4 regions of the Halomonas sabkhae genome follow, and region 1 is predicted to be linked to each of the others. Evidence: predicted binding sites of a transcription regulator. Region 1 holds the regulator's gene; each other region holds the start of a gene.
The links. Region 1 encodes sigma-54, which starts transcription at its own class of promoters, with help from an activator protein. Its sites were predicted from a motif close to TGGCACNNNNNTTGCTNT; they were not measured.

Region 1 (7,322 bases):
ATGGAACTGGACAGCGGCGTCGGCGTCTGCGGCAAGGAGGGACAGGGCGTCCCGGTCGGGGTGGGACAGCCGACCCTCAAGCTCGACGAACTGACCGTCGGCGGGACGGAGTCCTAGCAGAAGAGATAAGAGGGAAGAGGGAAGAGGGAAGAGAACAATAGAGGACTGGTCCGCGGCACAGGTCTTGGCGCCGGCCGCGAATTTCTTCCTTCTTCAAGGCGCGCAGCGCCGCACTTCAAGCGGCGTAGCCGCGCTCTTCCCTCTTGCAGCGGCGTAGCCGCTAGACCCCGGCTGTCTCGCGGATCAGCTTGAACAGCCGGCGGGCGCTGGTGGGGGGCTTGCCCTGGTCGCGTTCGCGGCGGGCGTTGCGGATCAACTGGCGCAGGGCCTGGCGGTCGGTGTCCGGGTAGTCCTCGATGAAGGCGGCGACGGCGTCATCCCCTTCATCGATCAGGCGGTCGCGCCATTTCTCCAGGCGATGGAAGGCGTGATCGCGCTGCAGCTGTTCGCGTTCGAGGCTGTCGAAGACCGCCTGGATGCCGTCGAGATCTTCCCGACGCATCAGCTTGCCGATGTACTGCATGTGGCGGCGGCGGGCTTCACGGCTGCGGATGCGGCCGGTTTCCTCGATGGCGGCCAGCAGTTCGTCGGAAAGGGGAAAGCGCGCGCGCTCGGCCGCCTGCATGGCGATCAACTGCTCGCCGAGGGCCTGCAGGGCATGCATCTCGCGCTTCTGCTGAGACTTGCTGGGCCGCTCGTCGGCCGGAGAATCATCCTGGGTCATGCCGTGTCCTGTATGGCGTCGGGTCGTGAAGGCAACACGCTGCGTGGCGCAAGAGAACCAGTATACCAGCCCGCCACAGCGGGATGGCAAAACACGCTATGAAGAGTGCCGGCCTGCGGGCCGGCCGAGTGAGGAGACAGATCGATGACACAGGCTTTCGATGCCGCCGCCCAGCAGGCCCTGCTGGAAACCCGGGCCGAAGCGGCCCTGGCCCTGGCACGCCGGCTGGGAGCCGATGCCTGCGAGGTCGGCGCCAGTGTCGATCAGGGGATCGGCGTCAGCGTGCGGGAGGGCGACGTGGAGACCGTCGAACTGTCCCGCGATCAGGGCATCGCGGTGACCGTCTATGTCGGCCAGCGCAAGGGCAGCGCCTCCTCGTCGGATGCCAGCGAGGCATCCGTGCGCGACGTGGTGGAAAAGGCCCTGGCCATTGCCCGCTATACCGGCGAGGACCCTGCCGCTGGTCTGGCGGACGCCGAGCTGATGGCGACCTCCTTTCCGGACCTGCAGGTGCATCACCCCTGGCCACTCACGACCGAGGAGGCCATCGAACTGGCCCTGACCTGTGAAAGCGCCGGTCGTGGTGTCGAGGGCATTCGCAGCTCGGAAGGCGCGAGCCTGTCCAGCGGCGAAGGGGTGCATGTCTACGGCAACAGCCATGGCTTTCTGGGCAGCCAGCGTGGCAGCCGGCATTCGCTGTCGTGCCTGCTGATCGCCGAGGATGCCGCCGGCATGCAGCGTGACTATGACTTCACCACGGCCCGTGATCCGCGCGCCCTGCGCGATGCCGCGGAAGTGGGCCGGAGCGCCGCGGATCGCACCCTGCGCCGGCTCGGTGCCCAGGGGCTTGCCACCGGGCGCATGCCGGTGATGTTCGATCCGTCCCTGGCCTCCGGGCTGGTGGGCCACCTGATGGGGGCCATTGCCGGCGGTGCCCAGTTCCGCCAGGCCTCCTTCCTGTGCGAGCGCCTGAACACCATGCTGTTTCCCGAGTGGTTCTCGCTAAGTGAGCGGCCCATGGAAGTCGGCGCCATGGCCAGCAGCCCCTTCGATGGGGATGGCGTCCAGACCCGGGACAATGTCTTCATCGACCAGGGGCGCCTGGCCAGCTACATGCTGTCGGCCTACAGCGCCCGTCGCCTGGGCATGTCGACCACGGGCAACGCCGGCGGCGCGCGCAACCTGCGCATCGAGGCGCCGCTTGAGTCCCAGCAGGCCCTGTTGTCACGCATGGACAAGGGCGTGCTGGTGACCGAGCTGATGGGGCAGGGCGTGAACGGCGTGACCGGCGACTACTCGCGCGGCGCCGCCGGTTTCTGGGTCGAGAACGGCCGGATTCAGCACCCGGTGGAGGAATTCACCATCGCCGGCAACCTGGAGACGATGTTCCAGGGGCTGGTGGGCATCGGCGACGACATCGATACCCGCGGCAGCATCCACACCGGCAGCTGGCTGATCGACGAGATGACCATCGCCGGCGGGTAAGCCCGAGGCGCGGCAGTGCCGCTTGAAGAGGAAAGAATGCGGCTGGCGCCGCTTGAAGAAGGAAGAACGGCGCTACGCGCCTTGAAGAGGTAAGAACGCGGCTCGCGCCGCTTGAAGAGGGAAGAAAACCCTTGACGCCACAAACCCAGGCACCAGCCTGGCTTCTTCCTTCTTCCTTCTTCCTTCTTCCTTCTTCCTTCTTCCTTCTTCCTTCTTCCTTCTTCCTTCTCAGGCTTCCTCATCGAACCGTGCGTCGAACAGTTGCTCCAGCGCGTCGAGCACCGCTTCGCCGTCTTCGCCGTCGGCTTCCAGGGTCAGTTCGGTGCCGCAGGGCGCGGCGAGCATCAGCAGCGACATGACATTGGCGGCGTCGGCGCTCTGGGCGCCGTTGGAGACCGTTACGCTGGCGTTGTAGGCCTGGCAGCATTGCACCAGTCGCGTGGCGGCGCGGGCATGCAGGCCGCGCTTGTTGGTCAGGGTGAGCTTGCGGCTGGCCACGTCCTCAGGGTTCCTTCTCGCAGTCGTCCGGTGCGGGGGCCGTTTCCGGAGAGAGACGGCTGAGTTGTATGCCCAGTTCCCGGTGGCGGAGACGCACGCCGGGATAGTGCGTGGCCAGGTCGTGGGCCAGGCGCTCGGCCAGGTAGACGGAGCGATGCTGGCCGCCGGTGCAGCCGATGGCCACGGTCAGATAGCTGCGCTGACTGGCCTGATAGCGGGGCAGCCAGCGTTCCACCCAGGCGCGGATGTCGGTCTGCATTTCCTCGACCATGGCGTAGCCGGCGAGGAAGTCGACCACATTGCGGTCGCGCCCGGTGGACTCGCGCAGCGACGGGTCCCAGTACGGGTTGGGCAGGCAGCGCGCATCGAAGACGATGTCGGCGTCCAGGGGCACGCCGCGCTTGAAGCCGAAGGATTCGACCGTCAGGGCCAGGGCCTCCGAGCCGCGATCGGCGAGCTGGTCGGCGATGCGGCTGCGCAGTTCGTGCACCGACAGGCGCGAGGTATCGATCACCAGATCGGCCAGGTCGCGAATCTCGGTCAGGGCGCTTTCTTCATGATCGATGGCCTCGGCCAGCGTCATGCGGTTGTTGCGCGTCAAGGGGTGGCGTCGGCGCGTGGCCGAGTAGCGTTCCAGCAGGATGCGCGCATCCGTGGTGAGGTAGACGACCTGGCACTGAATGTCTCGCTGGCGCAGCTCCTGCAGCAGGCTGGGGAAGCGCTGCAGGGCGTGCGGCAGGTTGCGGGCATCGATGCTCACGGCCACCGAGGGGTTGAGCTGGTCGCTGCGCAGTTCGTCGACCAGGGAGCCAAGCAGCATGGCCGGCAGGTTGTCGATGGCATAGAAGCCGAGGTCCTCGAGCGCCTGCAGGGCAATCGATTTCCCCGAGCCTGAGCGGCCACTGATGATGACGATCTGCATGGCGGTCTCCTGGAAGAGGCTTGGGGCGAGGCCGCATAGGGGGCCGTCAGGCGGAAGACTGTCGGCGGATCGCTTCGACCAGACATTCGTGAAGGGCGTGCTGACTGTCGGCACGCCGCAGGGCGTGGCGCGTATCGGCGTCGTTCATCACCGCGGCGGCCTGGCCGAGCAGTGCCAGATGGGCATCATCGGCGGCTTCGGGCACCAGCAGGACGAACACCAGGTCGACCGGCTCGCCATCCACGGCGTCGAAGTCGATGGCATCGGCCAACTTCAGGAAGCCGGCGATGGGCGCCTTGCAGTGGGGGTTCCGCGAGTGCGGAATGGCCACGCCGTGGCCGATCCCGGTACTGCCCAGGCGCTCCCGGCCGATCAGGCGGCTGAAGACCTCCTGGCTGTCCAGGCTGGGTGTATTCTGGGCGATGAAGGTGCTGAAGAATTCCAGCACCCGTTTTTTGCTCCCCCCGGGCACATCGAAGAGGGTGCGCTCGGGGGGCAGGATGGTTTCCAGAGTCATGATGGGTCAGCGCACGCTGGCGGCGCCCTGGGCGCGTGCCTGGGATTTTTCCTTGTGCTTCACCAGTTGCCTGTCGAGCTTGTCGGCCAGGGCATCGATGGCGGCATACATGTCGCTGTCCTTGGCCTCGGCGTGCAGGTCGGCGCCGGCGGCGTGAAGGGTACAGGCGGCTTGCTGGCGTTCCTTCTCCACGGAGAGTGTCACTTGTACGGTCGTGATGTTGTCGTAATGACGTTCGAGACGCGCGAGCTTCTCTTGTACATAGTCCCGCAGGGCGTCGGTCAATTCCACATGATGGCCGGTGAGGTTGACTTGCATGACACGCTCCTTGCTCCATGGGTTGTGGCTTGATTGTAACCCTTTTTGGAGTCGTGCAAACCCCCTGTCGCCCGCTGGCCGCGTACGCTGTCGTCAACGTTCAACGCAGGCGCTTGCGTTGGCTCGAGGAAGGGATGTGCATGGACTCGCGATACTTGGCCACGGTGCGTCGTGCCACCTCGATGCCTTCCTCGGCGAGGAGGCTGACCAGCTTGTTGTCGGACAGCGGCTTGCGCGGCGTCTCGTCCTGGATCAGCTTGCGGATGCGGGCGCGGATGGCGGTGCTGGAGTGGGCCTCGTCACCATCGCCGACATGACTGGAAAAGAAGTACTTGAGCTCGAAGACGCCGCGTGGGGTGTGAATGTACTTCTGGGTGGTGACCCGGGAGATCGTCGATTCGTGCATTTCCACTGTCTGGGCGATATCGGCCAGGATCAGCGGTTTCATGGCCTCCTCGCCATGCTCCAGAAAGTCGATCTGGCGCACCATGACCTCATGGCCGACCCGCAGCAGGGTGTCGTTGCGGCTGGCCAGGCTCTTGAGCAGCCAGCGGGCTTCCTGCAGGTGGTCCTTGAGGAACTGGTTGTCCTGGCTCTTGTCGGCGCGGCGGATGAGCGCCGCGTAATCGGGCTGTATGCGCAGGCGGGGCAGGGCGTCAGGATTGAGTTCGACCTGCCAGCCCTGGTCGCCGCGTCGCGCGATCAGGTCGGGAATGACATAGTCATCGCCGCCGGCGGTGAAGGCGCTCCCGGGTCGCGGGTCAAGCTCTCGAATCAGCGCGATGACCTCATCGAGCGCCGCGTCGTCCAGGCTCAGGCGGCGCTTCAGCAGGCGTCGGTCATCACTGGCCAGGGCCTCGAGAAACTGGCGGGCCAGGCGCCTGGCCTGGGGCAGATGGGGCGTATCCCGAGGCAGGGCGGCGAGCTGCAGCAGCAGGCATTCGCTAAGGTCGCGGGCGAGGACACCGGTCGGTTCGAACTGCTGTAGCCGCTGCAGCACCCTCTCCATGTCCTGGTCCGTCAGCGCGTCCAGTCCCTGGGCGCGCAATCCTTCACGGATGTCTTCCAGCGGCTGGTCGAGGTAGCCATCGTCGTTCACGGCGTCGATCAGGCTCTCGGCCACCCGTGTGTCGGGCTCCTGCATGCCGCTCATGGCGAGCTGCCAGGTCAGGTGCCCCTGCAGGCTCTGGCCGGCGGCCTGGCGTTCGAAGTCCGGCGCCTCGCCACTGCCCGTGCTGCCCAGCCCGGCATCCTGATAGGTGTCCGACCAGTCACTGTCGACGGTCAGTTGATCGGGAATTTCACTGGCCCAGTCGTCTTCCGGCGTGTCGCTCACGGCCTGTTCGCCGAAGTCTTCCTCGAGCTCCAGCATGGGGTTGGATTCCAGGGCCTGCTGGACTTCCTGGCGCAGGTCGAGTGTCGAGAGCTGCAGCAGAGCGATGGCCTGTTGCAGCTGAGGCGTCATGGTCAGCTGGGTGCCGAGCCGCAGTTGCAGAGAAGCCTTCATGGCCATAGACGAGGGGTCCGGGTGACGGTCTTGGAGCTTCTACCCTAATCCGGCGAGGTGCTTCATGCAAGACTCGGGCCAAATGGAGTGGCCCCGGTGGCTCGATTCATGATTCTTGACGATGCTGTGTTGCACGGGCGGCTGGCGATCGGGGGCCGAGCCCCGGCGTGCGGGGTCAGAGGCGGAAGTCCTGGCCCAGGTAGACGTCACGCACGCGCTGGTTGGCGAGAATCGTCTCGGCATCGCCCTCGGCAATGATCTGACCGTCGCCCACGATATAGGCGCCGTCGCAGATATCCAGTGTCTCGCGCACATTGTGGTCGGTGATCAGTACGCCGATGCCACGGGTCTTCAGCTGGCGAATGATGCCCTTGATCTCGCCCACCGAGATCGGATCCACCCCGGCGAAGGGTTCGTCCAGCAGGATGAAGTCGGGCTCGGTGGCCAGGGCGCGGGCGATCTCCACGCGGCGACGTTCGCCTCCGGACAGGCTCATGCCGGCGTTGTCGCGGATATGTGTCACGTGGAAGTCCTCGAGCAGGGACTCCAGCCGCTGGCGACGACCACTGCGGTCGAGATCCTTGCGTGTCTCGAGGATCGCCATGATGTTGTCGGCCACGCTCAGCTTGCGAAAGATCGAGGCTTCCTGGGGCAGGTAGCCGATGCCGGCGCGGGCCCGTTCGTGCATGGCGGCGTTCGACAGGTCATGGTCGTCGATGCCGACTCGGCCGGCGTCGGCACGCACCAGTCCCACGATCATGTAGAAGGAAGTGGTCTTGCCGGCCCCGTTGGGGCCGAGCAGGCCGATGACATGGCCCTGGCCGATTTCCAGGCTTATGTCGTGGACGACCCGGCGGCGCTTGTAGCTCTTGGCCAGGTGGCTAGCGTGCAGCGTCTTCATTGGCCTTCCTGCTGTTCGGGCTCCAGGGTCATGCGCACGCGCTGGTTGCCCTCCACGCCTTCCGCCGAGGAGCGCGCCTGGACGACCCGGCGGTCGAGGAAATATTCCAGATAGCCGCCATTGAAGGTGTCGTCGCCCTTGTGCAGTTCGGCCTGGTCGACCAGTTCCAGGCGGCGTTCCGCGACATGGTAGACGATGCGCCTGGCCCAGCCCTGGACGAGATCGGCATCGGGCGCCGGCTTCTGCTCGATGTAGGCCCGTCCGCCGGTGGCAATGGCCCGCGAGAGCTGACCGGCATCATTGCGGCGAATTTCCACGCGCTCACCCTGCAGTTTCATGCTGCCCTGCTGGATGCGCACCTCGCCCTGATAGACGGCCGTGCCGGCTTGA
Region 2 (7,322 bases), on a different contig from region 1:
AAGCCCGCTGGGCCAAGCGTGTCTTTGCCTTCTCGATCATCACCATCACGGTGCTCAGCCTGATGATGTCGGTGGATGCCAGTCTGCCGCCCGCCACACCGCTGTGGACCGCCCTGACCTGACGCTGTCGTTCGCTCCAATGCGATGATCCGGGGGCATATTCCCCGGATTCCTGCCTATACTCATACTGACAGATGACGCAGTGGACCGACGGGCCGATCCTGGCCTGTCTCCGGCAGGAGGTAGCGCTATGTTGACACATGTATGGGGTCTGATGGCCCACCCGAACCGCGAGTGGAAACAGATCAAGGAAGAGCGTGAGACACTCACGCATCTCTATGAGCATCATGTCTTGCTGTTGGCGGCCGTTCCGGTCGTCTGCTCCTATATCGGCACGACACAGGTCGGCTGGAGCCTGGGGGGTGGCACCACCATACAACTGGGGTATATGGATGCCCTGGGGGCCGGGGTCGTGTTTTACCTGGTCATACTGGCGGCGGTCTATGCGGTCGGCAAGGTCATCCGATACATGGCCAAGCGATACGCGCATAACCCGCCCAAGCAGAGTCAATGCATCGTCTTTGCCGGCTATGTGGCCACGCCCATGTTTCTCAGCGGCATTGTGTCGATCTATCCGCTGATCTGGCTTTGTCTGCTCGCCGGCACCATCGGACTGTGTTACACCGCCTACCTGCTCTATCTGGGCATTCCGGCCTTCCTGAACATCAGTCGCGAGGAAGCCTTTGTCGTCTCCAGCACGACGCTGGCCTTCGGCGTGCTGATTCTCGAGGTACTGCTCGGCATGACGGTGCTGCTGTGGGGCTACGGCGAACGCATCATCCTGGCGCTGCTGGGCTGACTCTCCTGCCCCCGAGCCGGCGTCGAGACAAGCGCTGGCTCGGCTGTGACGACTCCGGACCAATAAGCGGAACGGGCAACCCTGGGTTGCCCGTTCGCGTTCGGCGTCATGCTCGGCTCAACGGGTCTTGATCATTCCGGGGGCGGAGTGCCTGCAGCATCCGGCGCCGGGGCGACTTGCGCCAGGGCACGCTGCAGAGGCTCCAGGGTGGCGTCGATGTCCGTCAGCTTGTCGATGCCGAACAGGCCGATACGCAGGCTTCTGAAGTGCTCGCCTTCACCGCACATCAGGGGAATGCCGGGGGTCACCTGAACTCCCAGTTCGGCGAGCCTGTCGACCAGCTCCGCATCAGGGGTGTAACGGGTCACCACCGTCGGTGCCCGATAGGCTTCGGCGGCCACTGACTTGAAACCGTGTTCGTCGAGCATCGCCTGTACGCGACGCCCCAGCTCGAACTGCTGATCACGCAGCTTGTCGACGCCATACGCTTCGATTTCCGCCATGCTATCGCGCAGCTGGCGCAGGCCGTCGGTGGGCAGGCTGGCATGATAGGCATGCTCGCCGGCCTCGAAGGTTTCCATGACCGTCAGCCACTGGCGCAGGTCGCAGGCAAAGCTGGTGCTGCGGGTTTCATCGATGATCTCGCGTGCCAGGCGCGACAGCATGACCATGCCGCAGCAGGGCGTACTGCTCCAGCCACCCTGAGGCGTACTGAGCAGGACATCGACGCCGATATCCAGCATGTCCACCCAGGCCGCGCCCGAAGCACTGCTGTCGAGAATGAACAGGCCGTTTTCTTCGTGAATGGCTTCGGCGATGCGCCGCATGTATTCATCGGGCAGAAGGATACCCGACGAGGCATCGACATGAGGGGCGAAGACGATATCCGGCTGCTGGTCGCGAATCGCCTCGATGACCTCTTCGATACGCGGCGGGGCAAAGGGGGATACGGGATCATCCTCGTCCTCGCGGGCCGCCCGGCGAACATTGCGGTCCGCCGGGATACGGCCCTGGTCGAGCATCTGGCTCCAGCGATAGCTGGAGTCCCCGGTGCGGATCACCAGGCAGCGCCGCTCGCTGGCGAACTGGCGTGCCACGGCTTCCATGCCGAAGGTCCCGCTGCCGGGCACGATGACCGCCGAATGCGCGCGATAGACGCGCTTCAGGGTGGCGGCGATGTCGCTCATCACCTGCTGAAAGTGCGGCGACATGGGGTTGAGAGCACGATCCGCGTTGACCACCGAGTATTCGAGCAGTCCATTCGGGTCGGCAGTGGATAACAAGCCGGCCATTATCTTCTCCGTCGTCGTGGGGAGCGTGTTGATGCCTTGAGGATATGCTCATTCACGTCGCTAGACCAGCCCCGCCCTCGGTCGCACTATCCTGTATGGGAGACCAGGAGCCCGATGGCGGAGGCGTGCACCTGGATGGTGCGCAGCGACGTACCGTGGAGCGCTGCCACGGCGCTTCATGGTGCAGGCACCGGCCAGCCCCGGGGATAAATGGGCGGCTGGTGTGAAGTTGGCACGCGGCCTGCAAGGGAAACCCCATATCCATGACACACGCCAGGTATTGCCATGTCGTCTACCGTCACCGCGCCCGATGCGCCGCGCTTGTTGTTCAGTGATCTGGATGGCTCGCTGCTGGATCACGATACCTATGCCTGGTCGCCGGCGGCTGCTTGGCTGACGCGTCTGGCGAGTCTCGGTGTGCCGGTGATTCCGGTGACCAGCAAGACGCGCAGCGAGCTGCTCGGCCTGAGGCGTGAACTCGGGCTCGAGGCATCGCCCTTCGTGGCCGAGAACGGGGCCGTGGTGGGCCTGCCCATGACCTGGCGACATGCTTCCCACTCAGCGGATGCCGATGGGCTGGTGGTGCATACCCTGGGTATCGATATCGGCTTCATCCGACAGCGTCTGGCGGTCTGGCGCGAGCGTCTGGGGGCGTATTTCACGCCGATGAGCGAGATGTCTCTGGAGCGCTTGATCGAGGTGACCGGCCTGACCGAGTCGCAGGCGCGCCTGGCCAGGATGCGCGAGGGCAGTGAGCCGCTGATCTGGGAGGATAGCGAAGAAAAGCTCGAGGCCTTCCATCAGGCGCTGAAGGGTGACGGGCTTCGCAGTGTACGGGGCGGCCGCTTCTGGCATGTGACCGGGGAGGCCGACAAGGGCGATGCCGTCATCTGGTTGATCGCGCGTTTTGCGGCGATGCGGGGCGTCCGGCCGCTGACGTTGGCGCTTGGGGATGGGCCCAATGACGTCCGCATGCTGGAAGCCGTCGACAGCGCGGTGGTGATCCCCGCGCGCCATGGCCTCGCGGTCAGGCCGAACCAGTCGGCCCTGTATGTCAGCCGGGCCGTGGGGCCTGTCGGCTGGGCCGAGGGCGTCACGCACTGGTGGGGCAACGAAGGCGTTGCTCCCCTGGAACCTGCCGCCCCGGGAGGGCGTTCCCATGAGTGATTTTCACCAGAACGGTATCATTACCGACTTCCATAACCTGACCCACCGTTCGGTCGATTCGCTGGAAGCCGACCTGGTGCAGTTTGCCCGGCAGCGGCCGATGAGCCTGATTCTGCCGTCCCTGTACAGTGAACTGGAAGGTCCGGCGCTGAACCACATTGTTCAGGAAATTGCCGCCGCGCCCTATCTGGAGGAGGTGGTCATCGGCCTGGATCGGGCCGATGAGGCGCAGTTTCGCCATGCCCGCGAGTTCTTCGCGCGACTTCCCCAGCGGCATCGCATCCTGTGGAATGATGGCCCCAAGCTGACGGCCCTGGATCGCGAGCTGGAGGCGCGCGGACTCTCTCCCCAGGAGCCCGGCAAGGGGCGCAATGTCTGGTACTGCGCCGGCTATGTACAGGCCTCGGCCCGCAGCCAGGTGGTGGCCCTGCATGACTGTGACATCCTGACCTATGATCGCGGCATGCTGGCCCGGCTGTTCTATCCGGTGGCGCATCCGCACTTCAACTATGAATTCTGCAAGGGCTATTACCCGCGTATCGCCGAGGGCAAGCTCAATGGTCGGGTGTCACGTCTGATGGTCACGCCCCTGCTGCGGGCGCTCAAGGTCATCGCCGGCCCCTTGCCGTACCTGGATTACCTGGACAGCTTCCGCTATCCCTTGTCGGGCGAGTTCGCCATGCGCAGTGACGTCCTCGACGGCATCCGCATCCCCGCCGACTGGGGCCTGGAGATCGGTGTGCTGTCCGAGGTGCAGCGCAATCACTCGACCAACCGTCTGTGTCAGGTGGATCTGGCCGATAGCTACGACCACAAGCATCAGCCGGTCTCGGAAGACGATGCCGCGGCCGGTCTCAATCGCATGAGCCTGGATATCGCCAAGGCGCTGTATCGCAAGCTGGCCACCCAGGGGGTGACCTTCAGCGCCGAGGACTTCCGTACCCTCAAGGCAACCTACTACCGTATGGCGCTGGATCTGATCGAGGCCTACGACCACGACGCCACCATGAACGGCCTGACCCTGGACCGTCATGCCGAGGAACAGGCCGTCGAGCTGTTCGCCCGCAACCTGCTCGACGCCGGCTCGGCCTTCCTCGACAACCCTGGGGAACGCCCCTTCATCGCCAGCTGGAACCGCGTGCGCGCCGCCATCCCGGATGTTCTCGAACGCCTGCACGACGCCGTCGAGGGGGATAATGCTTACGGCTGATTCACCAGCCACAGACTCCGGTAGGGGCCGAGTGTTGCTTCGTGGTTCCAGGGGGCCTGGGCGAGCAGGTCGTGCCACTGGCCGTGGGTCAGTTCCGGGAGTTCGAGTGGCTGGGGCCGGTCGGTGACGTTGTGCACGGCGATCAGGCGGCGGCCGTCAGCGGTCGGGCCGCGTTGCAGGGCGATCAGGCTGGGTGGCGTGTCCAGCACCCGCTGCGGTGCATCGGGATGGAAGCAGGGTTCTTGACGCCGCGCATCCAGCATCCGGGTCAGCGACTTGAAGACTTCCCGGGTCGGGGTGGCGGGCGTTTCGAGCAGCCATTCGAGCTCGTCTCGCTGCCAACGGCGGCGATTGATCGAGCGCAGGCGCCCGCTGCGTTCCACGCCTTCCAGGTCGTTGAGGGTCCCCGTCAGGACATGCAGGTAGATCGCCGGAATGCCGCGCAGGCCGAGCATCAGTTGCTGGCTGCACAGGAAGCGGGGCGTCTGCCAGGCATCCGGTCCGCGACGGTTGCCCTTCATGGCGTCGAACCAGGTGATGTTGAGCTCGTAGGGGGCATCCTCCCCGTCGTCGCGGGTGCGCATGCTGGCGTAGCCGCCGAAGCGGTGCATCAGTTCGACCAGGGCATCGATGTCGTGCTGTGGCAGCCAGCCTTCCAGGGGGCGAACGCCGATGCCGTCGTGGCTTGCCGTGAAATTCAGGAAGCTGCAGCCCGGGGGCAGTTCGGGCAGGCTGCGCAGCCAGGCTGCCAGGGTGCCGGCTTCGCCGCAGGTCAGGGTGTGCAGCAGCAGGGGCGGCAGGGGGAACTGATAGACCAGATGCGCCTCGTCAGGGGACGCGTCGCCCGCGTCGGGGGCCGCCAGTCGATCGAGGCCGAAGTAGCTGATGTTTTCCTCGTGGGGCACATTGGTCTCGGTCAGCAGCAGGGCATCGGGGGCGACATGGTCGATGATGGTGCGCAGCAGGCGCACCACCTCGTGGGTCTGGGGCAAATGTATGCAGGACGTACCCACCTGCTTCCAGAGATAGGCGATGGCATCCAGGCGTATCACTCTGGCGCCCTGGTCGAGATAGAACAGCAGGATGCCGATGAACTCCAGCAGCACATCCGGATTGGCGAAGTTCAGGTCGATCTGGTCTTCCGAGAAGGTCGCCCACAGGTGGCGCACCCCGCGCCGGGTCGGCACCTTGACCAGCAATGGCGAGCTGCGCGGCCGCACGACCGCCGAGAGGTCGGTATCCGGGTCCATCTCGATGAAGTAGTCGCGGCCCGGCTGGCTGCCGGTCAGGTAGTCGGTAAACCACAGCGACTCCCGCGAGACGTGGTTGAGTACCAGGTCGACCCCCAGATCGAAGCGCTGGCCCAGGCGTTGGATGTCATCCCAGTCACCGAGCTCGGCATTGACCTCGCGATAGTGAATGACCGAGAAGCCGTCATCGCTGCTCCAGGGGAAGAAGGGCAGGATATGCACGCCGCTCAGGGTGTCGCCCAGGTGGCGGTTCAGGAAGTCCTCGAGCACCTGCAGGGGCGGCATGTCATCGGCGACCAGGCTGTCGCCGTAGCTGATCAGCCACTGGTCACGCTGGCTCCACAGGGGCACAGGGGCTGTGTCCGGCGTCGATCTGGCCGGGGCCTGGTGAGTCAGCAGGGTTTCCAGGCGGCGCAGGACTTCATCGGCCCGCGGGCCATACAGCATCTCCAGATGCTGGTGGGTGCGGCGCCGAAATTGCGCCGCATCGATCGGTGTGGAATGTGATCTGGGCATCATGGCCGCCACTCTCGCGTCAGGAACCGGAACGTCTCATGCAGATAGCATGCCAGCCCACAGGGTGGATGGCATCCGGCACCCACCAACGCTGGTGTCCGAGAGTGGCGACCTAGACCACCGGGGCTTCAAGCGGTCTGGTCGAGGCCCATCTGCCAGAAGTCGATTTCCAGGCGGGTGGCGTCGCGGAAGATCTCCGCCAGTCGAGCGAAACGCGCCGGCGTCACCTCGGCCAGACGGGCGTCGAGCCAGGCGATCTCGTCGCGCATGGCGGCCTGGAAGTCATCACTCGCGTACATGGCGATCCAGGACTCGAAGGGGTTGGCGTCGCCCCGCAGGGTGCTCGGTCGCGCGTTCAACCAGTTGGCGATCTCGCCGTAACCCACCAGGCAGGGCGCCAGCGCCACGTGCAGGTCGAGCAGGTCGCCGCGGCTGCCGGTGTCCAGCACATAGCGCGTGTAGGCCAGGGTAGCGCGGGCTTCGGGCAGTCTGGCCAGGTCCTCCTCGCTGATGCCCCATTCGCGGCAGAATCCCACATGCAGATCGAGCTCGACGTCGAGGATGGTCTTGAGGCCCTCGAAGGCGTGGCGCAGCTCGGCCAGGTCGTGGCTCTTGTAGGCCGCCAGGGCATAGGCGCGCGAGAAGTGAATCAGGAACAGATAGTCCTGTTGCAGGTAGTGACGAAAGGCCTCGGGGGCCAGGTTGCCATCGCCCAGCGAACGCACGAAGTCGTGCTCGATGTAGGCGCGCCAGTCAGTCTGGCAGGCGTCGGTCAGGTCGTGAAATTGGTAACCCATCATGTCTCCGGTGTCGGGATCCGGCATGTGGGCGCAGCGAAACGAGCGGGCAGGACGACCGGTATAGCGGCACCGGGCGCTGCGCTTGATTCCCTACGCCGGTTCACGGGCGACCATGAGTCGCCGCCACCCGGATCAGGTTCCACGGGATCAACGCTGTGCCCCTGAGGGCGAGCGTCATCTCAGCCGGTGTAACCGGCACCCCGTCAAGCGAGAGCCTCTACTCTAACA
Region 3 (7,322 bases), on a different contig from region 1:
CAGGGCGATGAAGGGCTTGCTGCCGCGTGGGCTGTGCTGGTGCAACGCCTGCGCCACGCGCTCCTTGCCGGTCCCCGACTCGCCGTTGATCAGCACCGTGATGTGCGACTGCGCCAGCCGACCGATGGCGCGGAAGACCTCCTGCATGGCCGGCGCCTCGCCGATGATCTCGGTCTCCAGTCCCTCGGGGGGCGTGACCGGGCGCTCACGCTCCCGGGCATGGGCCACGGCACGACGCACCAGGGCCAGCGCCTCGTCGACATCGAAGGGCTTGGGCAGGTACTCGAAGGCGCCACCCTGGTAGGACGCCACGGCACTGTCGAGGTCCGAGTGCGCCGTCATGACGATCACCGGCAGGTCCGGATGGGATTCGCGCACGCGCGCCATCAGGTCCAGGCCGTCGATGCCCGGCATGCGAATATCGGTCACCAGCACATCCGGCGGGTCCTCGAGCAGGCGGGGCAGGACGTTATCGGCGCGCTCGACGCACTCGACCTCCAGATCGGGCTGCGCCAGCGCCCGCTCCAGCACCCAGCGGATGGCGCGGTCGTCGTCGACGATCATGACGCGAGCGACTTCACTCATGAGGTTTCTCCAGCGGAATAAGCAGGCGGAATTCGGTATGGCCGGGCGCGGAATCGCACTCGATCAGCCCGTGATGGCGATGCAGGACCGACTGGGCAATCGACAGCCCCAGCCCACTGCCCTCGGCGCGCCCCGAGACCATGGGATAGAAGAGGGTTTCGCGCAGCCGCTCCGGAATCCCCGGACCGTTGTCGATGATGGTCACCTCGCAGACCAGCCGGTGGCGCTCGGCGCCCAGGGTGAACTGGCGACGCGCCCGCGTGCGCAGCATCAGGCTGGGCGCCGGCACATCGGACTCGGTCATGGCCTCCACGGCATTGCGCGCCACATTGAGGATGGCCTGGATCATCTGCGCCTCATCCCCCGAGAGTTCCGGCAGGCTCGGGTCATAGTCACGGATGATGGTCACGCTCGGATGCTCGACCACCAGCAGCGAGCGCACCCGCTCCAGCGCCTTGTGAATGTTCAGCGACGCATGCCGCTCGACCTGGTTCGGACCCAGCATGGCATCCACCATGTCGCGCAGGCGGTCGACCTCCTCGATGATGATTCGCGTAAACTCCGTCAACTGCGAGCCTTCGAGGTCGCGCTCGAGCAACTGCGCCGCCCCGCGAATTCCCCCCAGCGGGTTCTTGACCTCATGTGCCAGCCCCCGCGCCAGCACCTTGATGGTCTCCTGCCGTGTCTGCAGGGCCTCTTCCCGCGAAATGCGCAGCAGACGGTCACGCGGCTCGACCTCCAGCAGCAGCTCGTCCGCCGTCAAGGGCGTCACGGTGTAGTCCACGGTCAACATGTCCCCGGTCGCCAGCGTCAGGCGTGCCTCGCGCTGGGTGAAGGGGTGAAACTCGTCACGCGCCTTGGCCAGCAGTTCGCCGATGTCGGCCTCGCTGGAGATCAGTTCCGGCAACGCCTGGCCCTGCACCCGCATATGGCTGAGAGCCAGCAGGGCCTCGGCGGCCGGGTTCATCCATTGCAGCCGCAACTCGCCGTCGAGCAGCAGTACGGCGGTGGTGAGATGTTCCATCAAGCGTTGATACATGGACGGTCCCGAGGTGCGCGAAGAAGAAGTATCCGGCCGGGGCCAGGCCATCCCGGGAGACGCCTGACCCGCTGGGAGAGATCGTTGCAAAAAGCACGCCATGTCACCGGCGCCGACACATGGGCCCCGGCGCATGACGGCATCTCACACTATGCACCATTTTAGTGCACAAGCATGGTGCATGCACACGGCTGGAGAAGCCCGTGCGCCACCCACGCACACCCAGCGAGCAGGCTGCGACGTCAGTCGCGGGAAGCGGCAGCAGGCCGATTGACGCTGGCTCGGCGCACATGCAACGTCACTGCCGGAGTGCGGCGCAGCACCTGTGCGCCTTGATCGAGCAACTCGGCCTGTAGGCGGTGACGGCCCCGCGCCAGATTGGTGAGCGGGATGGCCGGCTCACGCGTCGCGCTGCCGACGAGTTCCCCATCGAGGCGCAGGCGCCACCGATGCCCCGCCCGCAGGGCCGGACGAATGGCCAGGCGCACCTGCACATTACCCGCGGCACCGGTCGGCAGGGTGCTCTCGTCGGCAGGCGTGGCGATCGCAAAGGTGGTGTAGGCCGGCCGCGAAGCACCCGCCCGACGCGGCCCGTCGTCCCTGGCGGTCGGCGCGGCCGACGCCCCCGGCAGGGCCGGCACCACGCTGATCGGCGCCAGCTCGACGGGCTCGCCGCCGCTGGCCGGGTCATCCGAGTAGCGCACCCGCCCCTGGGCATCGGTCGCGCGATACAGTGTCTCGGCGAATACGACCAGGGGGAGAATGAGGGTCAGGCAGAGTGCCAGGCCCCGCAGGCCATTGCGGGTCATGGTCAGGCTCCCGGCGTTCTCGACGCCGACATGGGCTCACGCCCCGACTATAGATCAGCGCCGCGGCGTTCGCCGGGCCGGGGCCCAGCGGCCTTCCCACATCGCCGGCACCACTGGCCGGTGACGCAGCCAGAAAGGGCACGCCCGCAGGCGTGCCCTTGTCGATACCGGGAGAGCGGCGCCGAGCGCCGCCTCTTCTCAGCAGCTGTAGTACATGTCGAACTCGATCGGGTGAGTCGTCATGCGCAGGCGCTCGATATCCTCGGACTTGAGCTCGATGTAGGCATCGATCGTCTCGTCGGTGAAGACGCCACCCTCAGTGAGGAAGCTACGGTCGGCATCCAGTGCCGCCAGCGCCTGATCCAGGCTCTCGGCCACGGTCGGAATGGCCTTGCCTTCTTCCGGCGGCAGGTCATAGAGGTTCTTGTCCATGGCATCGCCGGGATGGATCTTGTTCTTGATGCCATCGATGCCGGCCATCAGCATCGCCGCGAAGCACAGGTAGGGGTTGGCGGTCGGGTCCGGGAAGCGAAGCTCGACGCGCTTGCCCTTGGGGCTGGCAGTATACGGGATGCGGATGGAAGCGGAGCGGTTACGGGCGCTGTAGGCCAGCATCACCGGCGCCTCGAAGCCCGGCACCAGACGCTTGTAGGAGTTGGTCGAAGCGTTGGCGAAGGCGTTCAGGGCGCGTGCGTGCTTGATCACGCCGCCGATGTAGTACAGCGCCATTTCCGAGAGGCCGGCGTATTCGTCACCGGCAAACTGGTTCTGGCCGTCCTTCCAGAAGGACTGGTGAACGTGCATGCCGCTGCCGTTGTCACCCACCACCGGCTTGGGCATGAAGGTCGCCGTCTTGCCGTAGGCGTGGGCCACGTTGTGCACCACGTACTTCATTTCCTGAAGTTCGTCGGCCTTCTTCACCAGGGTGTTGAACTTGACGCCGATCTCATTCTGGCCGGCGTTGGAGACCTCATGGTGATGCACTTCGACGCTCTGGCCGATGGCCTCCAGGGTGTTGCACATGGCGCCCCGCATGTCATGGAAGCTGTCGACCGGCGGCACCGGGAAGTAGCCGCCTTTGACGCGCGGCCGGTGGCCCATGTTGCCGCCCTCGACGTGGCGATCGGTGGCCCAGGCACCTTCCTCGGAGCTGATCTTGTACATGGCGCCTTCGATGTCGGCTTTCCAGTGCACTTCGTCGAAGATGAAGAACTCGGGCTCCGGGCCAAAGAAGGCGGTGTCGCCCAGGCCGGAAGACTGCAGATAGGCCTCGGCACGCTTGGCGATGGAACGCGGGTCGCGCTCATAACCCTGCATGGTGGCGGGCTCGATGATGTCGCAACGCAGGACCAGGGTCGCGTCTTCGGTAAAGGGATCGAGATAGCCGGTACCGTCTTCCGGACGCAGGATCATGTCCGACTCGTTGATGCCCTTCCAGCCGTTGATGGAAGACCCATCGAACATCTGGCCGTTCTCGAAGAACTCTTCGTCGACATCCCGAGCCGGGATGGTCACGTGCTGTTCCTTGCCTTTGGTATCGGTGAAGCGCAGGTCGATCCACTTCACATCGTGCTCTTCAATCAGGGCGAGAGTCTTGTCAGACATGAGGTCCTCCACAAATGAGCTTGGCTCGTTAACTCTGAAGCGTATTCAAAGCGTCCTGGCCGCTGGTCGGGTAGCCATTGTTGTAGCACGCAGTGGTGCAGCTGCCTACAACCGCCAGGACGACCATGGCGTTTGCAATGATGAAGCAGAAAGCGTGCCAAAATGGCGCACGCCACACCGATGAAAAAATAACCACATGATATCAAAGGGAAATATTTATATCCTGCGATGCCCCACATGAATGCCGCGGCCGATATCCCCCGCGTCAGGGGCATCCAGGGCCCGTTTCAGCGAACCAAAACAGGGCACGAAACACCCTGACGCACCATAAAGGTGCACCGTGGCGGCTCGCTCGCGTCCCGGCACCCGACCGGCCAGGCCAGCCGCCCGCACTTCGCTCTCACGCCCTTGCCAACCCCACCGTGGCGCGCCTTGTACCCGGCCCGCCGCGCGTATCACACAAATACGCTATTACCTGGCCGGCCTAGCCTGTACAATGCGCGCCCTAAACTTCCCTGCCCCGCGCCTAGGGTACTGAACACAACGTGTACATAGGTGCGTACAAACTGGCGATCCACACCCTATGAGCACGAACGCAAGTTCCAACATCGCGAACCTTCGCAACATTGCCATCATCGCTCACGTCGATCATGGCAAGACCACCCTGGTCGACAAGCTCCTCCAGCAGTCCGGCACCCTGGACCGCAAGGCGGAAGCCCAGGAGCGCATCATGGACTCCAACGACCAGGAGAAGGAACGCGGTATCACCATCCTGGCCAAGAACACGGCCATCCGCTGGCATAGCCCGGAAGACCGCGACTACCACATCAACATCGTCGATACGCCGGGACACGCCGACTTCGGCGGCGAGGTCGAGCGCGTGATGTCGATGGTCGACTCGGTGCTGCTCATGGTCGACGCCGTCGATGGCCCCATGCCGCAGACGCGCTTCGTTACCCAGAAGGCCTTCGATCAGGGCCTCAAGCCGATCGTCGTGGTCAACAAGATCGACCGCCCGGGCGCGCGTCCGGACTGGGTCATCGATCAGATCTTCGACCTGTTCGACAACCTGGGCGCCAGTGAAGACCAGCTCGACTTCCCGATCATCTACTGCTCCGCCCTCAACGGCGTGGCCGGTGAAGAGCCGGACCAGCTGACCGACGACATGACACCGATGTTCCGTGCCATCGTCGATATCGTCGAGCCGCCCAAGGTCGAGCGCGAAGGTTCCCTGCAGATGCAGATCTCGGCGCTGGACTACAACAGCTATGTCGGCGTCATCGGCCTGGGCCGCATCACCCGCGGTGCCATGCGCCCCGGCCAGCAGGTCAGCGTGGTCACCAAGGAAGGCAAGGAGCGACGTGGCAAGATCGGCCAGGTCATGACCCACCTGGGCCTGGAGCGTGTCCAGACCGAAGAGGCCACCGCCGGCGACATCGTCTGCATCACCGGCATCGAGAACCTGGCCATTTCCGACACGATCTGCGACCCGAACAACGTCGAGGCCCTGCCGGCCCTGACGGTCGACGAGCCGACCGTCTCCATGACCTTCCAGGTCAACGACTCGCCGTTCGCCGGCCGGGACGGCAAGTTCGTCACCAGCCGCAACATCAAGGAGCGCCTCGAGCAGGAGCTGATCCACAACGTGGCGCTGCGTGTCGAGCAGGGCGACAGCCCCGAGAAGTTCGTCGTCTCCGGGCGTGGCGAGCTGCACCTGGCCGTGCTGATCGAAAGCATGCGTCGTGAAGGCTTCGAACTGTCGGTGGGCCGCCCCGAGGTCATCATCCGCGAGATCGACGGCGTCAACCAGGAGCCCTACGAAGAAGTCATCATCGACTGCGAAGAGCAGCACCAGGGCGCCATCATGGAAGAGCTCGGCTACCGCAAGGGCGAGCTCAAGAACATGCACCCCGACGGCAAGGGTCGTGTGCGCCTCGACTTCAGCATCCCGGCGCGCGGCCTGATCGGCTTCCGCGGCCAGTTCCTGACCCTGACCTCGGGCACCGGCATCCTGACCAGCCGTTTCGACTGCTATGGTCCGCTGCGCCCCGAGGCCTCCGTCGAACGCCGCAACGGCGTGCTGGTGTCCATGGTCAGCGGCAAGGCCCTGGCCTATGCCCTGTTCGCCCTGCAGGATCGCGGCAAGCTGCTCGTCGAGCACGGCACCGAGGTCTACGAAGGCATGCTGATCGGCATCAACAACCGTGCCGAAGACATGGTGGTCAACCCGACCAAGGCCAAGAAGCTCGACAACATGCGTTCTTCCGGCAGTGACGAAGCCCTGGTGCTCACTCCGCCCGTGCGCTTCACCCTGGAGCAGGCCGTGGAATTCCTCGACGACGACGAAATCGTCGAGGTCACTCCCAACCACGTCCGCCTGCGCAAGAAGCTGCTGTCCGAGAACGAGCGCAAGCGCTCCAAGAAGAACTGAGCGCCGTCCGGCCTTTCGGCATCACGCCAAGCCCACCCTCAGCGGTGGGCTTTTTGTTGGCGGGTCGTGCCTTGCCGGGCAGCTCGGCGTGGCGCCGTCCCGGCCTCCGGATCAGGAAGCCGGCAGGATGTTCTGGTTGACGCGGAAGGTGTTGTCCGGATCGTAGCGCCCCTTGATCCGCGCCAGCCGCGGATAGTTGGCGCCATAGGTCGCCTGAATGCGCTCGCTGCCCTCGTCCATCATGAAGTTGATGTAACCGCCCCCGTCATTGAACGGGTGCAGGGCCTCCCAGTAGTCGCGCGCCCAGCGGGTCACGGCCTCGGCCCTGGCCGGGTCCCGATCGATTCCGGCGATCACCATCGACCAGGTCGCCTCCCGGCATGGCCAGGCCATGGCGTCGCCCTGGGTATCGTGCACGGCGCCGTCTATCGGATACAGGTGCATCAGCGACAGACTGCCGGACGGAATCCGCGCGGCATGCTCGAGATGCACCTCGATGGCCCTGTCGCTGAGCTCGTGCACGAAATCGCCTTTCCAGTACCACTGCAGGCCCTTGGGCAGGATGGCATCGAAGGCGGACTGCCAGGCGGGAAACGGCATGCGCGTCATGCCATCCATCAACGGCTCCGGCAGCGCCTCCCTGACCGACTGCATGGTCGCCATGGCCTCTTCCTCGGGCCCGGTATGGCAACACATCAGCGCGCACACCAGGCGGTCCCACAGCGCTTCCGGAAATGGCGCCATCGAAGGCACACGCTTCAGCCCCAGAAACATGCCCAGCTGCCTGGGAGCCTCGGGCAGAAAGTCGCGGTACCAGGCCATGATCTGCCGGGCATGGGCCAGATCCCAGAAG
Region 4 (7,322 bases), on a different contig from region 1:
CTGTGCTTGAAACCGCCCCAGCCAACTTCCGGCATCACCAGCTGCTCGCTGTTGATCCAGATGCTGCCGGCGCGTAGGGCGCGGCCGATGCGGCGGGCACGTTCGGTGTCGCCGGCAATGACGGTGGCGGCGAGCCCGAAGTCGGAGTCGTTGGCCAGTTCTATGGCTTCCGCTTCGCTCTCGACACTGCGCGCGCAGAGTACCGGGCCGAAGATTTCCTCGCGCCACAGCCGGCTGTCGGTGGGCACGTCTCGATACAGCGTCGGCGCGATGAACTCGCCCTGATCCGGCAAGGCGCGATGCCGGGCGTCGCGTACCGCGACCAGCCCTTCGTCGGCGGCGATATCCAGATAACCTTCGACGCTCTGTCGCTGGCGGGCGCTGGTCATGGGCCCCATGTCGGTGTCGTCGCTCAGGGGGTCGCCCAGGCGAATGGCGTCGATGCGCCGCCCCAGGGCGTCGTACAGGGCATCGGCCAGCGAATGGTGGACGAGCAGCCGCGAGGTGGCCGAGCAGATCTGGCCGCTGTTGAAGTAGATGCCGGCCATCACCCAATCGGCGGCCTGTTCCACTTCGGCATCGTCGAGCACCAGGATCGGCGATTTGCCGCCAAGCTCCAGGGAAACGCCGCGTACTCCGTCGGCGGCGGCACGCATCACCTTCTCGCCCACCGCGTTGCTGCCGGTGAAGGACAGCTTGTCGATGCCAGGATGCGCGGTGAGCGGGGCGCCGATGCCCTCGCCGTCGCCGTGCACCAGGTTGAGCACGCCGGCAGGCAGGTCGATGGCCTCGGCGATCTCGGCCAGGGCCTGCTCGGGCAACGGAGTGATTTCCGAGGGCTTGAAGACCACGGTGCAGCCGGCGGCCAGTGCCGGGGCAATCTTCCAGGCGCTGGTCACGAGCGGGAAATTCCAGGGCGTGATTAGTCCGACCACGCCGGCCGGGTCCTCGTAGGTGCGTGCCGTGACGCCCTCCATGCCGTGTTCCACCGGGCGTCCCTGACGAGCTTCCAGGGCCCGGGCCTGGCCGGCATAGTAGCGATAGCAGGCGATGGCATCGTCCAGGTCGATGGCGGTTTCGGCCAATGCCTTGCCGTTGTTGGTGGACGAGAGCCGCATCAGCGCCTCGCGTCGCTGTTCCAGATGTGTAGCCATGGCCTCGAGATAGGGCGCACGGCCATCGCCCCCGAGCGCCTGCCAGACCGGTTGGGCCCGCCGGGCGGCGGTCACCGCGGCATCCACATCGGCCGGGTCGCCGACAGTGACCTCGGCGATCTGCCGTTGCTGGTAAGGATCGGTCACCGCCAGGCGGCGTTGGCCCTGGCTCTCGACCCAGTGGTTATCGATGAACTGCTTGGTCAGTCGTTGCACGGTAAAGCTCCGAATCCGGGATCAAGCGTGGGCGATGGTGTCGGCCCAGGCGGCGGCGTCGACCTCGATCAGCAAGGGGCCGTCGGCCGGCCGGGTGGCCAGGGCACGGGTCAGCTCGTCGGGAGTGGCGACTCGTGTGGCGGCGCAGCCGAAGCCTGCCGCCAGCATCTGGAAATCCGGGGAGCGGAGGTCCACCCCGAGTCGCTCGACGCCGGCATCGTCCATGAAACGACGAATCTCCTCGTAGCCCTGGTTATGCCACAGCAGGATCACCAGTGGCAGCCGCTCTTCCACGGCACAGGCCAGTTCGGGGAGGGTGAACATGATGCCGCCGTCACCGACCAGCGAGATGACCGGCAGGTCGGGACGGGCGAGCTGCGCCCCCATCGCCGCCGGCAGTCCGTAGCCGAGGGTGCCGTAGCCGGTGGAGGCGTTGAAGAAGCGCCGGGGCGCGGGCTGTGACACAAGATGATTGGCGGCATAGGTGGTGGCGCAGGAGTCGCCGACCAGAATCGCCTCGGGCAAGGCCTCGGCCAGCGTCGCGAACAGCGGCGCATAATCGGCAAAGGCGGGGTCCCGGGGCAGGTCGAGGGCATCCAGGGCGTCACGGGTACGCTCGGTGCCCCGGCGCTCGAGTCGTTCCGGGAAATGAGGCGCCAGAGCGTTCAAGGCCAGGCCGGCATCGGCGCAGATGGCCAGAGCAGCGTGCTGGTTGCGGGCCAGTTGCTCGGCATCGATATCGATACGGATCAGTCGGCCGGAGAGCGCGAAGCCACCGTCGAACACCACGTCGTAGTCGGTTTCGCCGAGCTCGGTGCCGACGGCGAGTATCACATCGGCCTCGTTGGCCAGACGGCGCACCGCCGGCAGTGAGGCATTGGCCCCGAGGTCCAAGGGATGGTCGCGGCCCAGCAGCCCCTTGGCGTTGATGGTGGTGACGGTAGGGGCATCGAGGCCCTCGACCAGCCGACGGGCCGCGTCGGCGGCATCCACGCAGCCGCCGCCCAGCAGCACCAGCGGGCGTTCGGCCTCGCGCAGCCAGGTGGCGGCCTCGCGGATGGCGGTGGTAGCGGGCGCCGGGGGCGACGGACGCAGGCGTTGCCAATGTGTGGGGGGTGTCACCGGAGCATTGAAGAGGTCGATGGGTATCTCGATATGCACCGGGCCGGGCCGACGGCTGTCGAACACTGCGAAGGCCCGCGCCAGGGCTTCCGGCAGCCCCTCGGGATCGAGCAGGGTGTGGCTGAAGCGCGAGACGCCGGCCAGCAATTGCTGCTGGCAGGGTAGCTCGTGGAGCCGTCCCTGACCGCGCCCCAGGGTGTCGCGGCGATTGACGCTGGAGATCACCAGCATGGGCACGGAATCGGCCAGTGCCTGACCCATGGCGGTGGCGATGTTGGTCATTCCCGGCCCGGTGATGATGAAACAGACCCCGGGCTTGCCGGTGGCCCGGGCATAGCCGTCGGCCATGAAGCCGGCACCTTGCTCGTGGCGCGGCGTGATGTGGCGCAGGCCGCTGTCGTGCAGGCCGCGGTAGAGCTCCACGGTGTGCACGCCCGGGATGCCGAAGATGGTATCCGCCTGGTAGGTATCGCGCAGCAGGCGGATCAGCAATTCGGCGCAGGTCATGTCATGTCGGGTGGCATCATTCATGAAAGGGCTCCTCAGCCGACCAGCCAGTGGCCCATGACCACGATGATCGGCAGGGTGATGGCGGTACGCAGCAGGAAGATGACCACCAGCTCCCAGAGCTTGAGCGGAATCCTGGACTTCAGCAGCAGGGCGCCGATCTCGGACATGTAGATCAGCTGGGTCAGCGACAGGCAGGCGATCACGAAGCGGGTCAGCTCGCTCTCGATGTCGCTGGCCAGCACCGCCGGCAGGAACATGTCGGCGAAGCCCACCAGGGTGGCCGGCGCGGCGGCCGCGGCTTCGGGCACGCGCATCCACTCGAGGATCGGCACCATGGGGTACGACAACCAGGTGAACAGCGGCGTGAACTCGGCGAGCACCAGGGCCACTGTGCCGATGGCGATCACCAGCGGCAGCAGGCCGAAGAAGATGTCGGCGACGTTGAACAGCGCGCGGCGCAGCAGTTGGCGCGCCCCGGGCGCCTTCTCTGCCCGGGCGACGGCCATGCCGAGGCTGTAGCGCAGCAGGCCGGCGGAGCCGGTACGTTCCTCGGCGATCTGACAACCCGCCGGCTCGTAGTAGGTGTTCGGCTTGCGTGACAGAGGCGGCAGGCGCGGCACGATCACCGCGGCGACCAGGCCGGCCACCACGACCGTCAGGTAGAAGGGAATGAAGAGGTGGTTGATGCCGATGAAACTGGTCACCAGCAGGGCGAAGGCGATGGAGACGATCGAGAAGTTGGTGGCGATCGCCGAGGCTTCACGCCGGTTGTAGTAGCCCTGTTCGTATTGCTGGGTGGTGATCAGCACGCCCACGGTGCCCGAGCCCATCCAGGAAGCGGTGGCGTCGATGGCGCTGCGGCCCGGCAGGCCGAAAATCTTGCGAAAGGGCGTGCGCACCAGGCTGCCGATGAACTCCATGAAGCCGAAGTCGACCAGGAAAGGCAGCAGCAGAGCGGCAAAGAAGAAGAAGGTCAGCAGAACCGGCGCCAGGTCGTTGAGCATCACCCCGCCGGTGAAGGAGGCGGTGATCACGCCCGGCCCGACCTGGAAGAAGGTCATCAACGCGAAGACGGCACCCAACAGGCGCATCGCCATCCATAGAGGCGCCACGTCGAACAGCTCCCCCAGGGCGTTATCCCGGGCCCAGCCCGGCTTGGTGAACTTGACCAGCAGCGTCAATAGCGCCGAAGCGCACAGCACGACCGTGGCGATGGCGGGCAGGGCGTCGCCGAGCAACGCCTTGAGGCCGTCGGCAAGAAGGCCCATGCCGATGTTGATGGTGTCGCCCGTGGAGAAGGGCACCAGGAACATGCCGATGCCGATCAAGGAGGGCACGAGGAACTTGAGCAGGCCGGCCTTGCCCAGAGGGGCGCCGCCTGCTGCGGTATTCGGTTTGGAGTCGAGAGAGGAAGACATGGTGAAACCCTGTTTGGCGTTGTAATGGGGATGCCCGGCCGCAGTGCCGGGCAGGTACGGTCGGGTGTCAGTCGCGATGCTGGACGCCGGGCAGCACGCACAGCATCTCGTAGAGCAGAGTGGCGCCCATCAGTGCGGTGTTGCCGCTGGTGTCGTAGGGCGGCGCCACCTCGACCAGGTCGCCGCCGACCACGTTGAGCCCCTGGGCGCCGCGCACGATCTCGAGTCCCTGCTGGGCGGTCAGGCCGCCCATCTCGACGGTGCCGGTGCCCGGGGCCACCGAGGGATCCAGGCCGTCGATGTCGAAGGAGATATAGACCGGGCGGTCGCCCATCTGTTCGCGAACCTCGGCCATCAGGGGCGCCAGCGACTTGTACCAGCACTCCTCGGCGGTGACGACGCGGAAACCCTGCTCGCGGCACCAGTCGAAATCGTCGGCCGCATAGCCGGTGCCGCGCAGGCCGATCTGGACGACGCGGTTGCTGTCCAGCAGGCCCTCTTCCTGGGCACGGCGGAAGGGGCAGCCGTGAGCGACCTCCTCGCCGAACATCTGCTCGTTGATGTCGGCGTGGGCGTCGATATGAATCAGCCCGACCGGCCCGTGTTTCCTGGCGATGGCGCGCAGCACGGGCCAGGTCAGGGTGTGGTCGCCGCCCAGGGTCAGCGGCACGCAGTCCCGGGCGAGCACGGCGTCATAGTGGCGCGTGATGATGTCGAGGTTCTTGGGCAGGTTGAAGGTGTTGATCGGTACGTCGCCGATGTCGGCCACCTGCAGGCTGTCGAAGGGGGCGGCGCGGGTCGCCATGTTGTAGGGCCGCAGCATGCGCGACTCGTCGCGGATCTGGCGCGGCCCGAGGCGCGTCCCGGGACGGTTCGAGGTGCCGATGTCCATGGGGATGCCGAGGAAGGCGGCATCCAGGCCGGCGGCGTCGTCCTGGGTGGGCAGGCGCATCATGGTGGAAGGGCCGCCGAAGCGCGGCATCTCGTTGCCGCCGAGGGGCTGGTTGAAATGGCTCATGGTGGTCTTCCCGAGTCGTGGTGATTGTCCTCAGGTTCAAGCAGGAAATGTGCCAGGAGTTGGTTTTCTTGTTTTTCAGTTAGTTATATAAGTCAGTGATTCATGAATGAATCACATGAGGCGTCGGCGTGATACACTTCTGTATCAATGATCCGAAAATGAATCAGTCCCATGAGTGATATCGACTCTCAGACCCTGCGCACCATCATCGAAACCGCCCATGATCATTTCTTCGTGGTCGAGGCCGATGGACGAATACGCGATGTCAGTCCGGCCGCGGCGGCGGTATACGGCATGTCCCGTGAGGACCTGTGCCGCACCACGGTCCAGGCGCTGGAAGCCGAGGGGGTGTTGCGACCATCGGTCAGTCTGGAAGTCATGCGGACCGGCGAGCCGGCTCAGGTGGCGCAGATAACCAGCACGGGGCGGCGGGTCATCGCCCAGGCGCATCCGGTATTCGATGCCGGCAAGCTCATTGCCGTGGTCAGCCGCTCGATGGACCTCACCGACCTGCAACTGCTGCAGGAGGAATATGCACTGCTGCAGCGACGTTTCAACGAGCATCTGAGGCGAGGTGGCGGTGAAGAGGCCGGCGGCGAGATCGAGTTGTCGGATCTGGAGGCTCGCAGCGGGCTGATGCGTGAGGTCGCGCTGTTGCTCAAGCGGGTGGCGCCGACGGATGCCACGGTGTTGATGCTCGGGGAGTCGGGGGTCGGCAAGACCGCTTTCGCACGGCAACTGCACCGCTGGAGTCCTCGGCAGGCGGGGCCCTTCGTCGATGTCAATTGCGGGGCGATCCCCGAGAGTCTCTTCGAATCCGAGATGTTCGGCTATCGGCAGGGGGCCTTCAGTGGCGCTGCGCCGGGTGGCAAGGCGGGACTGATGGAGCAGGCCGAGGGCGGCACGCTGTTCCTGGACGAGGTCGGCGAGCTGCCGTTGCCGATGCAGGCCAAGCTGCTCAAGGTGATCCAGGACGGCTTCATCACGCGGCTTGGCGACACGCGAGCGAGGCGTGTCGACTTTCGTCTGGTGGTGGCCACCAACCAGGATCTGGCGCGTAGCGTCGAGGCCGGTCGCTTCCGCCTGGATCTCTATTATCGCCTCAACGTCATTCCCGTGACCCTGCCGCCGCTGCGGGAGCGGCGTGAGGACATTCCCGGGCTGGTCGAGCGCCACCTGCAGCGACTCAATACACGCTATGGTCGCGACAAGATCATTGCCCGGGATGCCTGGCAGATGCTGATGGGCCAGGAGTGGCCCGGCAACGTGCGTGAACTCGAGAACTGGCTGGAACGGGCCTGGCTCTCGGCGGGCGAAGATGTGATCCGGCCCCGGGAAGAGGCCGAAAAGACAGGGGGCGTTGAGCGGGTCGTGGCGCCGGCGGAGGAGGCACCTTCCGGACGCCGTGGTCTGGCCGAGGGCGAGACACTCCAGGCCGCCCTGGCACGCACCGAGCGGGATATCCTGGCCGGGCTCTGCCGCGAGGCGGCTTCGACCTATGCCATCGCCGAGAGCCTCGGCATCAGCCAGCCCAGCGTGGTGAGGAAGCTGCGGCGGCATGGGCTGCGTATCAACCGGTCCCGGTGATACGGGGGCATGAGTCGTGAGAACCGCGACTCATGGATTATTCAGCCGGCTGATGAGGTTCAGCCTGTGCGGATTTTGTCCGGCTATTGGTGGTCAGCGGCGATGTCGAGCTGGGCTGACCAGTCTCTCGCCGGCTGCCAAGGCCATGGAGGCGTTCATCATCGAGGAGCTCGAGGCATCGGGCGATGCGTGAAGCGCGGCATGCAGCGCCTGGCTGGCGCTATTGACCCGCCAATTTATCATGATAAATTGGCTTCGGTGTGGGGCGATTCGCCCGAGGCCTTGTCCTGGCCGTTC

Region 2: the regulator sigma-54 is predicted to act here: its motif matches at 2,382-2,399, upstream of QWY79_RS12050 (HAD-IIB family hydrolase).
Region 3: the regulator sigma-54 is predicted to act here: its motif matches at 4,181-4,198, upstream of glnA (glutamate--ammonia ligase).
Region 4: the regulator sigma-54 is predicted to act here: its motif matches at 5,476-5,493, upstream of speB (agmatinase).

The regions. Positions count from the first base shown of each region.
Region 1 covers NZ_JAUFPM010000015.1:94,902-102,223, reverse strand. The annotation lists gene tldD (metalloprotease TldD) at 1-117, shown strand, start outside; gene yjgA (ribosome biogenesis factor YjgA) at 281-784, opposite strand; gene pmbA (metalloprotease PmbA) at 929-2,269, shown strand; gene QWY79_RS09670 (HPr family phosphocarrier protein) at 2,498-2,767, opposite strand; gene rapZ (RNase adapter RapZ) at 2,772-3,689, opposite strand; gene QWY79_RS09660 (PTS sugar transporter subunit IIA) at 3,736-4,206, opposite strand; gene hpf (ribosome hibernation-promoting factor, HPF/YfiA family) at 4,213-4,524, opposite strand; gene QWY79_RS09650 (RNA polymerase factor sigma-54) at 4,625-6,037, opposite strand; gene lptB (LPS export ABC transporter ATP-binding protein) at 6,207-6,932, opposite strand; gene lptA (lipopolysaccharide transport periplasmic protein LptA) at 6,929-7,322, opposite strand, start outside.
Region 2 covers NZ_JAUFPM010000017.1:269,456-276,777, forward strand. The annotation lists gene cyoE (heme o synthase) at 1-122, shown strand, start outside; gene QWY79_RS12040 (Yip1 family protein) at 251-859, shown strand; gene QWY79_RS12045 (pyridoxal-phosphate-dependent aminotransferase family protein) at 991-2,151, opposite strand; gene QWY79_RS12050 (HAD-IIB family hydrolase) at 2,437-3,318, shown strand; gene QWY79_RS12055 (glycosyltransferase family protein) at 3,311-4,528, shown strand; gene QWY79_RS12060 (sugar phosphorylase) at 4,519-6,294, opposite strand; gene tenA (thiaminase II) at 6,423-7,091, opposite strand; TPP riboswitch at 7,164-7,307, opposite strand.
Region 3 covers NZ_JAUFPM010000012.1:162,657-169,978, forward strand. The annotation lists gene glnG (nitrogen regulation protein NR(I)) at 1-585, opposite strand, end outside; gene glnL (nitrogen regulation protein NR(II)) at 578-1,624, opposite strand; gene QWY79_RS08880 (DUF4124 domain-containing protein) at 1,867-2,433, opposite strand; gene glnA (glutamate--ammonia ligase) at 2,632-4,038, opposite strand; gene typA (translational GTPase TypA) at 4,622-6,469, shown strand; gene QWY79_RS08895 (FAD-binding oxidoreductase) at 6,581-7,322, opposite strand, start outside.
Region 4 covers NZ_JAUFPM010000009.1:29,377-36,698, forward strand. The annotation lists gene QWY79_RS07610 (aldehyde dehydrogenase family protein) at 1-1,370, opposite strand, end outside; gene QWY79_RS07615 (5-guanidino-2-oxopentanoate decarboxylase) at 1,392-3,023, opposite strand; gene QWY79_RS07620 (YjiH family protein) at 3,035-4,420, opposite strand; gene speB (agmatinase) at 4,488-5,438, opposite strand; gene QWY79_RS07630 (sigma-54 interaction domain-containing protein) at 5,610-7,025, shown strand.